One region of the Chryseomicrobium aureum genome, then DNA from elsewhere that is predicted to be linked to it. Evidence: riboswitches for the same ligand, from Rfam matches in the RefSeq annotation. Region 1 holds a riboswitch; the other holds the start of a gene.
What was found. A riboswitch is a leader RNA that binds a small molecule or an ion and turns the genes downstream of it on or off. The one in region 1 is predicted to bind cobalamin.

Region 1 (7,307 bases):
ATGCCGATTCCAAAGATGAACGCCCCAACGAGTAGACTAACGCCTACTGGTGAAACATATCCGGAAACCGGACCTCCAAAGAAGGAGAGACCGAATGCGAGAATTGGTGCAAACAATGTAACCGCGACTGCTAGCATTACCATATGCGCGCGCATTGCCTGCCCATTCCCGACAGACATCATGCGTCTGAAAGCAGACGTGAAGCCAAATCGTGCGTGGAATAATGTGTACCCTAATAAGAGTCCGATGATAAGTAAGACAGGTTGAACAATGTCTTGTGTTGCAAGTAAATAGATAAATAGTGCTGCGAATACAACAAGACCCCCGGCAATTAAGATTTTTTGCGGTGGATCAAGTCGCAACGAATCACGTTCGACTGGATCTTGTGCCTCGTCTGCTGGTTGCACGCGAATCGTCGTCATTTCATTCACCCTTTCCCTATCAAATTAGTTGGTTTTTTGTATAGTAGCACATGTGGCGATACTGTGTCATTTTGAAAGCTTAATGCAATAAACATTTCCCATGGAATTTTCAGAAAGAAACAGCAGGCGATCAAGAAGTCACCTGCTGTTTGTCGTCTCGTATAAGTTCTAAAAGCGCAAAAAAGAAACTGATTAATAGAATGCCACCAAGTGAAAAATTAAATGCTTCAAACAATGCACCACTCGCAGTCAAAGCGCCTGCTACTAGGGTAAAGAATAGAACGCTATATGTGATTCGGCCTTTTTCCATCGGCACTACAATCACTGTAATAATACTCGCTACTAATTTAAAAAGTTGAATCAATACAAAAAATGCAAGGAATAGTAGCAACTTTACATACCATGCACCTTCTATCTCTAAAGTGAATAATGCTGGAAAGAATGACCCCACTACTAAAAAACCTACTACCAAAATTGTTACTAAAAACAAGCGCACGTCTCAAACTCCTCTAGTTGTCTTGAATTAATCATGTCTTTCTATTCTATCGTGCAGTATCCCTAAAGACTAGCTTTATGTCTTTAATAAACATCGTTTCTAGTATGCGTCAGTGCTGGGATGTTTGACCGTGCAGACTCAACGAGTTCCGATTTTAGGTCGGCAATCGTAACACCTTCTTCTTCGGAAGCCCTTGCCACCACTACTCCCCACGGATCGATAATCATACTATTACCAAAACACTCTTTCCCAGGATGATACGTCCCGTGCTGACCCGCTGCAATTACATAGCATTGATTTTCAATAGCGCGGGCACGAAGAAGTGATTCCCAGTGAAGCATGCCCGTGTAACGTGTGAAAGCTGCGGGAACAAATAAAATCTTTGCCCCCTGTTTCACATACTGCCGGTAGAGTTCCGGAAAACGAAGGTCATAACAGATACTTAGGCCAGCTTTGCCAAAAGGAAGTTCCACAGTTTCAAGAGTTGATCCTGCCTCAAAAAAATCTGACTCTTTGTGTGTAGATACACCTGGAATATCAATATCGAACAAATGAATCTTTCGGTAGCGCCTCGAAAGTTCTCCGTCCGGAAAAACAACATAACTTGTATTATAGGACTTCGTATCAGAATAGGGTTCGGTTATACTGCCGACATGAATGAAAAGGTTCAACTCTTTTGCGAGCTGTTGAAACAACTGGGTTGTTTGCCCAGTAGGTATCTCTTCTGCTGAATGAATCTTTTCAGCATCTTGCCCTAAGAAATTGCAATTTTCGGGAAGAGATACGAGTTCTGCTCCAGCGGTTGCTGCTTCTCGAATGAATCTCTCAATTTTTTTTAAATTGTGTTGTTTATCTTGTCTCGAATTCAATTGGATGACTGCTACTTTCACCAACTCACACCTTTCCATTCTATTTCGTCACACTATGCCATCGGTCGAGGGGTTCGAATCTCTCCAGGGTCGTAATTCTATTACAGCTTATCTTGGTTTCTCTGATAAGGCTCTGCTATTTCGATTGATTCTTCATACGGCGTTGAATGTCGCGTGTCTTCAAGCGGAAATTTTTGATCCACATCGGGTTTGATGCCCATCGTGAACTCATCGACAGGTGAGAACGTGCTTGGTGGAACAGATTTTTTGATAAGAACTTTGTACAAAATATAACCGACTAGTCCAAATACTACGAGTGCATAGATAGCGCCCATTTGCCTTCTCCCCTTTACAGAATCTGGTGCTTTAAGTTTATCATATTTGCTTTATGAAATAACCCCTGGGGTTGTCTCACATACCGGAATACTCATCACTGTCAGCTGTAAATAATGGCCCGTCCATATCATGGTTCGAAATGTCTTATTCTCAAGAGTGGCTTCTTCAATGTTTAACACAAGTGGCTCAGGACATGAGTTATAATGGTGCATCAAGTCATTCCTTTCATGTATCATTAGTGTAGTGTATGCAGATGCATAGTTTGTGTCAGGGCACTTGCAACATTTCACGGATTTCGTCGTCTAAATTTCACATCACGAAAAAGGAAGGTGCTTGTGTTATGAATGAAAACTTGGAGTCTACTCTTGACGCGCTTTCCACAATTCAAATAACAGCCAACCCAAATAATGAGCCTGTTACAGTTCTTGGATTCGCTGAGGGCATGCGATGCATTGGCGTGGGAACAGACGCAGCTGTCTTTCATTCTTCTGAGACACCGGAATATGCGTTTAAAGTGTATGCGAACGAAAAGAGGGAAAAAATCGCTGTGGAAGCTGAGGTCTATAAACAACTTGGCGATTCTCCGTATTTTCCGACGTGCTACGCCGCCACTGCCTCTGTCTTAATAGTAAGTTATGAACCAGGCATCACGTTTTTTGACTGTATTCTGCAAGGTATTTCGATTCCTAAAGAAGCAGTTGAGGATGTAGAGAAGGCACGAGAGTATGTTCGGAGCAAAGGTCTAAACCCTCGAGATATCCATCTTAAAAATGTTTTATTACAAGACGGCCGCGCAAAAATAATTGATGTATCGGAGTATGTGCTACCTGGTAATGACAATCGGTGGGAAGATTTGAAGCGTGGATATGAAGACTATTATCATCTTTTTGAGGGGCGTGCAGTGCCGTTTTGGATCGTAGAGACGGTTCGAAAATGGTACAACAACCGTTCTGAAGGGTTTTCATATGAGGACTTTGCGAACAAAGTAATGCGATTTTTTATCAAAAAATAATTGTTGTAGAGCCTTCCATCTCGAACTTTGATGGAAGGTTTTTTCATTCATATAAAAAAGCATAGTGACAGTTAATTCAGCCTAGTGCTATACTTATCCTCGAGTTACTAATTCAATATTTTGTGGATGTTTTGTTCAGGTACTACAACATGTAGTTTAAAAGGGAAGTTAGTGAAAATCTAACGCTGTCCCCGCAACTGTGATGCTGACGAAAGCTCAATAACCACTGTGCACGTGCATGGGAAGGGAGCCAGAGGATGACGCAAGCCAGAAGACCTGCCGAACAAAACCGATTCAGACGTTTCTTCGGGGATTGGGAAATGGAGACTTTCTTCATTTCTTTTTTGTGAAACGTTTCCATTTCTCAGCTGTCTCTTCGGAGGCAGCTTTTTTTGTATATAAGGAACGTCTACCCAAAATGGAAAGGAGATTTATGACCAAAACTACATCAAAAGCCCGCTACTCGTGCTATCCATTTATGCGTGAAAAGAGCTGTCTTGTTGATTACGAGATTCGTACAGACTCTCTGACAACTCGCATCGGGGAGGCTCTTGCTAGTCTTCGCATTGAAAAACAATGCGAGGAAATCGCAATTTTAGAACGCCTCCAACCCCTTGCCTATCACCTGAACGGATCGGTTCGAGGCCGCATGGCTATCACCGAGCAAGACCTTGCGTGGTTGGATGACATCTATGATCGGTATATCACACGTCGTGATGACTGGAAGAACTTCTACCTCCCACAAGGTACGCAGGGTGCCGCGCTGCTTCATGTTTGCAGAAGTGAAGCAAAAAAGTCCTATCGTGCATTGCATAAGGTGTCACAAGAACGTCCTGTCGATGAATTGTTATTTTCCTTTCTTGGATTACTCGCGAACGTCTTCTTCGTGCTAGCCGTCGCCGTAAACCAGAACCAAGGAATCGAAGAAATCGTCTTTCACTCAAAATCATATGGAAAAGGATGAATACTCACATGAAAAAATGGCTTTCTGCAGCAGCATTTCTCACACTTGTTTTAGCTGGCTGCCAACAACAAGCTTCAGATGCAACTGAAACACCAAACGAACAAACAGAGGAAACTACTGAATACACCGTGACAGATGACCGTGGCGAAGATATTATACTTCCAGAAGTACCTGAAACCATCGTCTCTCTTCAACCAAGTAATACAGAAATCCTTTTTGACCTAGGAGTTGGTGAAAAAGTGATTGGTGTAACGGAGTTTGATACATACCCGGAAGAAGCAGCAGACATCGAGCGCATCTCCGACTCGATGACGATTAATGCCGAGCGCATCATTGAAATGGATCCAGACGTTGTCATTGCGTATACAATTGGCGATGACTTGCAAATCGCTCCACTCGAAGAAGCAGGCATTCCAGTGGTTGTTATCGAAACCGCTTCTACTTTTGAAGATGTTTACGGAGACATCGAACAAATTGCAACTGTAGTGGGCGCTGAAGAACGTGGAGAAGAATTAATAGAAGAAATCAAAGCACAAATTGCAGGCGTGAAAGAAAAAGTAGCAACCCTCGACACACCAAAACGCGTGTACTTTGAAATTTCTCCTGCTCCAGATATCTGGTCAACTGGAGAAGGTTCATTCCAACAAGAGATTTTAAAAGCTGCTGGAATTGAAAACATCTTTGCAGATCAAACTGGCTGGTTCAATGTCTCGAGCGAAAGTATTATTGAAAAAGATCCAGAAGTTATTTTGACGACGGTCAACTATGTGGACGACCCAATTGGTGAATTGATGAGTCGCCCAGCATGGGAATCTATCACTGCTGTAAAGAACGAAGCCATCTATCAAGTAGATAGCGATATTATGAGTCGCCCTGCAACTCGGATCGGTGAGGCTGTTGAGCTTGCTGCCCAAACGGTGTATCCAGAGTTGTTTGCGCAATAAAATCAAGTAAGATTTCCGGAATCGTACGGTTCGTTGATCGAACTACCTGAGCAGTTGTATATAGAGGAAAATCATAGCCAGTTAGACGATAGCGACTGATGGCGACTTCAAAGCGCTCATCACCAAAAACATCTCGCCCTCCAATTTGGAGCTGTGTGATACGTTTGCTAACAGGACGTGTGATATCTACCGTATAATCGATTCCACCCCACACATCGTGTACATACGGAGCGGGTGCTAGTTCTCTGATTTCAGATAAAAAACAGGGCACACCCGTTTTTGGATGAACAGTAAATACAGCGGCACTTTCTTCAAGTAAAGTTTTAACCTGACTTGCCGTCAATTCGATGATCTGGAGAGGTGCTGCATGTGGTGTGTGACGCAAGACATCCCTGCGCGTAATAGAACCAAAGAACCCGCCATTTTCTAGATAGGGCATTTCAAATACGGTCAACTGAGCACCTGTCGCTAGTTGAAAGGCTTCATGCATCAAGTCATGAAATGGGTGCCTATGCAGTCTGGATGAAAGCATTCCGGAAAACCGAGTATCCTGTGGCCACTCGGCAATGACTGTATCAAGCCATTCATCTGCTTCCGTCGGCTCATTCAAGTTGTTTTCAATTGTACGAAACGCACTGGCAAACTGATTTGATGCAGTTTCAGTGTCAATCATCACTTCGGTATAGCCAATTGCGTGAGAGCCCGGTTGAATAATGTGTACACCATTGACCTCAGTATTCATTCGCAGATGCTGATGACCTGTGATCAATAGATCAATATCAGGGAAAGCGTGCGCGATTCTGAGCGCCTCATTTTCACTCTCAGCACCGTGAAATGGCCAGTCACTATCTGGATCTCGTTCAAAACCACCGTGATAGCTAACGATTAGTAGATCAGGTGACTCACTAGCTAAAATAGAAGGTATCCATTTTTTCAAAGCATCCACTGGGTTACGAATGTCAAGGTGACTAAGCTCACCAGTCTCGTCCCACTCCCGAATAAGTGGCGTCGTTAGTCCAATAATCACGAGTTTTATCCCTTTGATATGTTTGACTACATAGGGTGTAAAGCCAGATACGTTGGCACAAATCCACTCATAGGGCATATCATTTTGTGCTGTTTTGAATGTTCGATAGGAATTTGTGAATTCATGATTTCCAGGCACAGCAACAGAAATCAATTCTTTTGCTAGATCCAAAATTGGTGGCCGTTTCTTCATCATCTCGTAATAAAAAGCTTCCGGACTTCCATAGAAAAAGTCTCCATTGTCGATAATGAGGTCCGGTTGTTTTTCTTCCAGTTCTTGGGCAAGACGCTTAAACTGTCGCTCTTCACCATGCACATCACTAATCACTGCAATCTTGATCATTTCAACACCTCTTTGACGAGTAGTATACAAAACCACAGGAGGAATCTCTATGCTTATTTTTGTTTCAGGCGGCGCACGCAGTGGAAAAAGTCAGTTTGCAGAAAAACTGGCCACTTCCCTCATAACCACCTATCCCCCTCTTTATATCGCTTCTGGACAAGCAACCGACTCCGAGATGATGGAACGCATTCAACATCACCAGCGGCTCCGAACGTCAAGTGGGGTCGCATGGGAAACCATCGAAGTCCGCGATGCCCTCACGCCACTCGAGCGACCGTTTCCAACTGACCAGCCGATTTTGTGGGATTGCTTGACGACATGGCTCGGCAATTTTTGGTTTGAGAATGTCGACAAAACAACACTAGTTGCTTCATTGACACAACAAATTTCGATGTGGAAAAAGACTGGGATACCTGTCATTTTAGTGTCGAACGAGGTATTTGACGAGCCCACATCCGTATACCCCGAAACGGAAGAATACAGAAAGTGGCTCGGCGAACTTCATCAATGGATTGTAGCAGAGTCCGATTGCAGCATAGAAGTGACGTTTGGAATCCCAAAGGTCTGGAAGGAGCCTCAAGATGAAAGAACTACTCAGTGGCTTGCCACTTGCCTTACAGTTTTTTAGTAGCATTCCCGTTAAAGCCACCTTGCCGATGACAAAACGGTCCATCACTTCAATGTTTGCCGTCTTCCCTTTCATCGGATTGCTTGAAGGAACACTTCTTTTCGGACTTTATACACTCTTATCGAATGAGCTTCATATCGTACTTCTTGCAGCTTTGTTGGTTGCAGCGCATCTTGCCTTTATAGGTGGCCTCCATTTAGATGGTCTGACAGATACTGCAGACGCTTATTTTTCTTATAAAGACCAGGCAAAACGTCAGCAAATATT
Region 2 (7,307 bases), 190 kb from region 1:
CCAAATCATGTTCATACCGTTTCCGATCAATACAGAAACCATTAGACCCCCGATGAAGATGAGGACTAGTCCACTCTTCCATCCACGTTTTAGACGCGCTAACTTTTCAACGTAACGACGGTAGAATGCCCACACGACAGCAATTAAAATGACGAGTGTGACAATCTCTGTGAAGAAAGTGAAAGCAGGATACAAAGGCCCAAGTGGCAAGTGTGAATCCGGTTTCAAACCTTTCCAAATAAAATCAATTGCGCCTAATTGAACGAGTAAAAACCCGTAGAAGAACATGACGTGGATTGCACCACTTTTCTTATCCTTCAATAGTTTCTTTTGTCCAAATACATACACCCAAATCTTGCGCATACGCTCTTTGACATTATCTTCGAACTCGACTTTTTTCCCGAGTTTGATGAATTGGTAACGTGTCTTGAGCAGGTACGCGAATAAGTAAATGGCATAGCCAGTTACAGCGATGAATAGAACCCAGTTTGCGATTAATAACGGACTCAATTTCTTCTCCCCCTCTAGGATGACATTCGATCTTACTTGTAAGCATAACAACGCTATTCGAAGAAAGAAAGTGTTTGTTTCAGTATAAAAATGAATGAGCATTCAGTCAAGGTTTTTTTCCTCATCTAAAAATCCCCTGACCAACAAAAGCTGATCAGGGGATTGGAACACTATTCTTTTTCTGTGTGAAACACTTTTGCGCCGCGGATGTACTCTACGTCGCGGACTCCACTGCGAGCATTGACCACGCGTGCTGCCGCGAACAAATAATCCGACAAACGGTTCAAATAGCGCTGAACGATGATAGGAACATCCTCCTGTTGTTTCATCAAACTCACCATTTGACGTTCTGCACGGCGCGCAACTGTTCGCGCGATATGAAGAGTCGCTGCAGCAGAAGTTCCACCTGGTAAGATGAACCGTTCGAGTGCCGGCCCTTCCTCCATCAACTGGTCGATACGCTTTTCTAAAACTTCGATTGGTTCTTCTGTCAATTTATAATTCCGGACTTTTGTTACAACGGCTAAATCACCACCACAATCAAAAAGTTCGTGTTGGATAGCTTCTAAATCTTCAAGAATGTCCTTGAATAATTCCGCATTAAGTTCCGTAACAGCTTTGCCAATAAAAGAATTGGCTTCATCGATCGTGCCGTACGTTTCAATTCGTAGATCGTCTTTATCTGCGCGCGCACCAATTAAACTGGTTTGCCCTTTGTCCCCTGTTTTCGTGTAAATCTTCATTTAGTTTTCCTCCCCTTGTGCCTGTTTGTAAGAACGAATCGCTTGGCGTGTACAGTCGACGACGCCTTTTCCGATTAACTTTCCGAGTTCCGTGATTGGGCCCCCGTAAGGTAAGTTCTCTCCTTGTTGGGTGGCTGCGACCACAAGACTATCTGTTGGCGTACCCGTCGCTAACGTCCCAGTGCGTTTATCCAAGACTTGTTCTTCCGCAAGAGCTTTCGTCTTCGCTTCTGTGGCTGTCATCATCGCTTCAATAAACGCTTCATCTGACAAGTTTCCGTTCACGAGGATCCATGTATTGATTGTACCAATGGCTGGTAGAGACTGCACTTCATGTGCCCGTGACACATCGAGAGCGTTTCCGATGCCCGCGGTGACCATGATGACGAGTGATCCAAATGACGCTTCATACTCTTTGATAGCTGCTCCGCTTACATCTACTGCTGTGAGTTGCATGACGGTCTCTGTTGGAATCCAATGACGCGTGCGCGCAAACTGCTTCACTTCCTGTTCCACATCATTGACGTTGTATGTCTGCGGTACTTGCCGATTCACGATTGTGCGGTACCAGCCAAAACCCGGATTCAAAACTGCTGAGGACACAACGCGAAGTGGACGCTCCTTGTGAAGCACAATGGCGTTTTCGGTCACGAGCACGTCCGTGGCACGAACCCAGGAAATTGAGCTTTCCACTTCACTTGGCAATAAAGTCATCTGCGGCTTAGGTTCAACCGGGTGCGCCGCGACATCTAGACGTGTCTCATAGACCGTTTCGAGAGTCTCTTTTGCAACAACTTCATGTGGCTCTCCGTAGGCGGACACGCGGCCTTTTTCCAGGAGCAACAAATGATCACAATAAAGAGAAGCCAGGTTGATATCGTGGAATACACTGACGACGGCTGTATTTTGCGTTTGTACATGCATTTTTAACGTATCAAGCAATTGTTTTTGGTGTGCGATATCTAGGTGATTCGTCGGCTCATCGAGAAGAAGAAGATTCGCTTGCTGGGCAAGTGCTTGTGCGACAAATACTCGTTGCTGCTCCCCACCCGATAATGTCGTAATTTCTTGATACGCATACGGTACAACTTGGGTAATCTGCATGGCCTCCATGACAGCTTCCTCATCCGCTGTCTTCCAGCTTGAGAACAACCCTTGTTGATGCGGGTAGCGTCCAAGCGACACCGCTTCTTTTACAGTCATCCCAAAACTTTGGGGCGGCAATTGCGGAAGCACGGCCATCTTGCGTGCGAGTTCTTTTGGTTTATAAGATGTCATTGGCTTGTCTTCGATAGAGACTTTCCCAGAGGATGCAGAGAGCAGTCCACTGACAAGCTTCAAAAGTGTCGACTTCCCACTTCCGTTCGGACCGAGAATCCCTAAGATTTCTCCAGGTTTCACTGTGAACGAGACATCATGGACAATAGGATGGGCGTAACCACCGGAAATCTTTTCGACTCGTAACATCTAGCTCACGCCCTTTCGTCGCTGGCGGAAGAAAATCCACGCAAATACAGGTGCCCCTATGAATGCGGTCATGACACCAATTGGTAGCTCGGTCGGCTCGATAATCGTGCGTGCCACCAAGTCACATAAAATGAGTAAGGATGCGCCGTTGATCATACTGAGTGGCAACACGTGCCGGTTGTCAGCACCGAATAATTGCCGGACCATGTGCGGCACGACCAGACCGACAAATCCAATCGTTCCCGAAACTGCTACCGCTGCCCCAGTCAACATGGAACCTGCAACGAGGACTTCTTTTTTCACGCGCGCGACATTGACCCCTAAATGATGTGCACGGTCTTCACCAAGTTGTAGGGCATTCAAATCTCGCACTCGGAATAAAAGCCATGTACCCGCAATCGCCACGAACGGTACAATCATTTGCACGTGTGTCCATGTGCGCATGGCAACGCTTCCGAGTAACCAGCCAATAATTTGGCGCAATTCTTCGCCAGTTAAAGCGATCATGAGCGAAATCATGGCACCGAAAAAGGAACTCGTAATAATCCCTGTCAAAATGATAGTTTCCATCCGCAGTGAGCGGTCAATCATGCGGGCGAATGAAACCACGACGATGAGTGTGACAACCGCTCCGACCATACTGAGTAGCGGTAATGTGAACATCCCAAAAAAAGGGAAAGACAATCCAAAAAAGATGGTTGCCACGGCTCCGACTGATGCGCCGGAAGAGACACCGAGTGTGTACGGGTCAGCAAGTGGATTTTTCAATAATGCCTGGAATGCAGCTCCAGCCACTGCTAAGCTAGCTCCGACAAGGGCTGCGAGAAACACACGCGGCATCCGGATATTCCAGACAATTGTTGAGGCGGTTGCATCCTCGCTCCCTCCCCATAAAGTGGATACTGGAATCTGGACGGCACCAATCGAGACACCGAGCCAGATTGAAGCGACTAACAGCAAGATCGATACAATCCAGCCAAGAGGTCTTCTAGTCATTCATAATTTCCGGGTAGACAGCCTTTGCAAGCTCTTCAAGAGCCAGTGCAAGACGCGGTCCCGGACGCGTTGTAATATCTTCATTCACTTCTATGACAGCATCTTGCTGCACTGCTGTCACTTGATCAAATCCAGGTCGTGCTTTCACAGCATCCACGGCATTTTCCATGTAGTTATACGTCAAGACGATGACATCTGGGTTGCGTGAGATGATTTCTTCTGAGTTCATCATCAGCCAGCCTTCTTGGTCCGCTACAACATTTTCTGCATTGATAAGGTCTAGTAGTTCTTGATTCAATGTACCTTGGCCTGCTGTGTAGATTTCAGGGTCCCCCGATGCTTCTAAGAAAACTTTTTTCGGTGTTTCAACCGCTTCTAATTTACTCGCTACTTCTTCTACTTGCGCTTTCATATCTGAAACGACTTGATCAGCTTCTTCTGATTTCCCCGTCACTTCTCCGATGTCGAGAATGGTCTCGTACGTTTCATCAAAACTCATTGCATTGTCAACGACAAATACTTGCACACCTGAGTCAATCAGTGGTTGCAAACCTGCCTCTGCTGACGACCAGCTCGATTCATGTGCAAGGATTAGGTCGGGTTGGAGAGCGGTCATCACTTCGATGTTAAATTCAAATGAACCGATTTTTTCTTTCGTCGTTGCCGCTTCTGGGTAGTTATCGTAATCTGTGACCCCTACGACTTCTTCATCTAATCCTAAGGCGAACAAGATTTCCGTGTTACTCGGAATCATCGAGATGATAGCGTCTGGTGCTTCTTCCAGAGTGATTTCATTGCCCACTGCATCAGTAACTGTGAGTGGAAATGCTGTATCTTCTGTTTCCGGAGTTGTTGACGTCTCCGGAGTTTCAGTTGCTTCTTCGTTCGTACATGCCCCTAGTAGTAACGTGGCTGCTAAAAGTGAACTTACCCATTTTTTCATTGTCTTTCCCCTTTTCTGTGTATGTAAAAAACCCGCCTTCCTCTACGGAAAGACGGGTAAAAATAGGTATAAATCGGCTAGAGCATGCAAAAAGGCATAGTCGACTTACACCAACCCATCCTCGTAGGTTCACGGCGCATTCAACAAGGCAGGTTTCCTGGCTTACGACTGATGTCGCTTACAGTGGCGGGACCGCGCTGGACTTTCACCAGCTTCCCTTTTACCTCAAGCAATCCGTTACTTGAGCACCTTGTTGTGTTGTGTCTAGCGTACTACATTTTCTCTGGAGCGGAAACCCCTAATAATTTCAGTGCATTTTCAATCGTTTGGCGCGTAGCCGAAATCAGTGCAAGGCGTGCTTGTGACAAGTCTTTTGCTTCTGGGTCCAATACTTTGTTGGCATTGTAGAAGCTATGGAACTGTGCAGCTAGTTCTTGAATGTACGTTGCCACGCGGTGCGGTGCACGAAGTTTTGCTGCATCTGCCACCACTTGTGGGAAGTCTCCCACTTTTTTCATCAAGTCAATCTCTTTTTCGTCCGTTAACAAGGACAAGTTTTCAACCGAAGCTGCCATCTGGTGCTCTTCTGCTGCACGAAGGATTGAACAGATACGCGCATGTGCGTATTGTGCATAATAAACAGGATTTTCATTTGACTGAGAAACAGCCAGGTCAAGGTCAAAGTCCATGTGCGAATCGCCTGAACGCATACCGAAGAAATAACGCACTGCATCGAGCCCAACTTCTTCTACTAGTTCACGCATCGTCACAGCTTTCCCTGTACGTTTGCTCATCTTCATTTTCTCGCCGTCTTTATACAATTGCACCATTTGAATGACGCTGACTTCTAACGTGTCGCGGTCATAACCGAGCGCTTGAATGGCTGCTTTCATACGTGGAATGTACCCGTGGTGGTCCGCACCCCAAATGTTGATCAGCTTTTCAAAACCACGGTTGATCTTGTCTTCGTGGTACGCAAGGTCTGGCGTCAAGTATGTGTAGCTGCCGTCTTGTTTGATCAGTACGCGGTCTTTGTCATCGCCAAATGTTGTCGAGCGGAACCAGGTCGCGCCTTCTTCTTCGTAGATATGGCCGTTCGCACGAAGCTTGTCCAGTGCCACGTCAATTTTGCCGTTTTTATAAAGTGAAGACTCCGAGAACCACTCGTCGAAGTTCACGCGGAAGTCTGCTAGATCTTGTTGCAATTTCTCAAGTTCTTTTTGTAACCCGTAGCTGCGGAAGAATTCATAACGTTCTTCGTCCGATAGAGATGCGTATTTGTCCCCGTCGTTTGCTGCAAGTTCCCCAGCAATGTCTTTAATATCTTGTCCATGGTAACCGTCTTCCGGCATGTCCCGGTCTTGCCCGAGCGCTTGGAAGTAGCGTGCTTCTAACGAAAGCGCCAAATTGTGAATTTGGTTTCCAGCGTCGTTGATGTAATATTCACGGCTCACGTCATAGCCTGCGAAATCAAGAACGTTACACAGTGAGTCTCCTACAGAAGCTCCGCGCGCGTGGCCGAGGTGCAAGTCGCCTGTTGGGTTCGCAGAGACAAACTCGACTTGTACTTTTTCGCCTTCCCCAGTGTCTGAGCGACCGAATGCCGTACCCGCTGTAAAAGCTGTGTTGATGACTTGTTGCAGGTAGTCTTTTTTTGTACGGATATTTAGGAAACCAGGTCCCGCGATTTCAACAGATTCAATCGATGTTCCTTCTGTTTCAAGTTTCTCTAAAATCTGTTCAGCAATGGCACGCGGGTTTTTCTTCGCGATTTTTGTGAGTTGCATAGCAACGTTTGTCGCGTAATCCCCGTTTGCTTTGTCACGAGGGGCTTCTAAGTGGATCGAAACCGACTGGTCGCCTGCTAGACCTGTCGCGTCGACTGCTTTTTGAAGAGCGTCTTTAATGGATTGTTGAAGTTGTTCTACTGCATTCATTCGGTTACCTCCGTATAATGATAGTCGATTGTGTAATCGCCCATTTTTTCACTGTCTTGATAAAGAGAATATTCAATGCGGTCGTGGCCTTCTGTATGGATGATTCGACTCGTGAATACTTCCAGCGGCATCGTGTGACCGTGCATTGTATAGTGCCCTTTTGTTTTTTGTCCAAGTTCGAACTCAATTCGCATATCCGCGACGCCGCGCCGTCGGATGTAGCCACCGGACCCTTCAAATTTAACGAGGGTTTGGGTGATTTCTTCTGTCACTTCTTCAAACCGTAAGAAGCGTTTTTGTTGTTTGTAATACATCGAGCCAGTTGCTCGGTGGTATTCCTGGGTCATTTTTGTTCCGGGATGCTTGAAGGTCGACACAATCTTCAGCTGAATCGGAATCCCTGCCTGTTCGGTCATTCTCAAGCCCTCTTTTCGGTATTTGGTTATTTCTATAACCTTTTTAGTATACGGGAGATTGGGGAGATTGTGAAGGTGGGAGTGTTGTTACAAAAAAACACGGAAATCGAGAATACCTCGACTTCCGTGTTTTGAACTCTTACTCTTTTATCCACCCAAGCAACATCTCACGAATCAATTTTGAAGCCGTGTTTGCTGTTTGCTCCGATGAATCATAAATCGGTGCCACTTCAACTAAATCAAAGCCGACCACGTTGACGCCAGAGTTTGCGATTGCGTGGATCGAAGCAAGTAG

Region 2: linked by a shared signal. The riboswitch ahead of ACF3OH_RS11255 (ABC transporter substrate-binding protein) and the one ahead of ACF3OH_RS10345 (hypothetical protein) in region 1 are both predicted to bind cobalamin.

The regions. Positions count from the first base shown of each region.
Region 1 is NZ_CP171117.1:1,971,233-1,978,539, forward strand. Features, by position in the region: gene ACF3OH_RS10320 (YeeE/YedE family protein) at 1-422, opposite strand, end outside; gene ACF3OH_RS10325 (hypothetical protein) at 553-918, opposite strand; gene ACF3OH_RS10330 (carbon-nitrogen hydrolase family protein) at 1,002-1,808, opposite strand; gene ACF3OH_RS10335 (hypothetical protein) at 1,889-2,122, opposite strand; gene ACF3OH_RS10340 (serine/threonine protein kinase) at 2,464-3,135, shown strand; cobalamin riboswitch at 3,256-3,434, shown strand; gene ACF3OH_RS10345 (hypothetical protein) at 3,569-4,099, shown strand; gene ACF3OH_RS10350 (ABC transporter substrate-binding protein) at 4,108-5,043, shown strand; gene ACF3OH_RS10355 (bifunctional metallophosphatase/5'-nucleotidase) at 4,961-6,412, opposite strand; gene ACF3OH_RS10360 (bifunctional adenosylcobinamide kinase/adenosylcobinamide-phosphate guanylyltransferase) at 6,462-7,040, shown strand; gene cobS (adenosylcobinamide-GDP ribazoletransferase) at 6,994-7,307, shown strand, end outside.
Region 2 is NZ_CP171117.1:2,163,140-2,170,446, forward strand. Features, by position in the region: gene ACF3OH_RS11235 ((Fe-S)-binding protein) at 1-510, opposite strand, end outside; gene ACF3OH_RS11240 (cob(I)yrinic acid a,c-diamide adenosyltransferase) at 681-1,253, opposite strand; gene ACF3OH_RS11245 (adenosylcobinamide amidohydrolase) at 1,254-2,720, opposite strand; gene ACF3OH_RS11250 (iron ABC transporter permease) at 2,721-3,716, opposite strand; gene ACF3OH_RS11255 (ABC transporter substrate-binding protein) at 3,709-4,659, opposite strand; cobalamin riboswitch at 4,789-4,927, opposite strand; gene argS (arginine--tRNA ligase) at 4,932-6,596, opposite strand; gene ACF3OH_RS11265 (DUF1934 domain-containing protein) at 6,593-7,012, opposite strand; gene speB (agmatinase) at 7,152-7,307, opposite strand, start outside.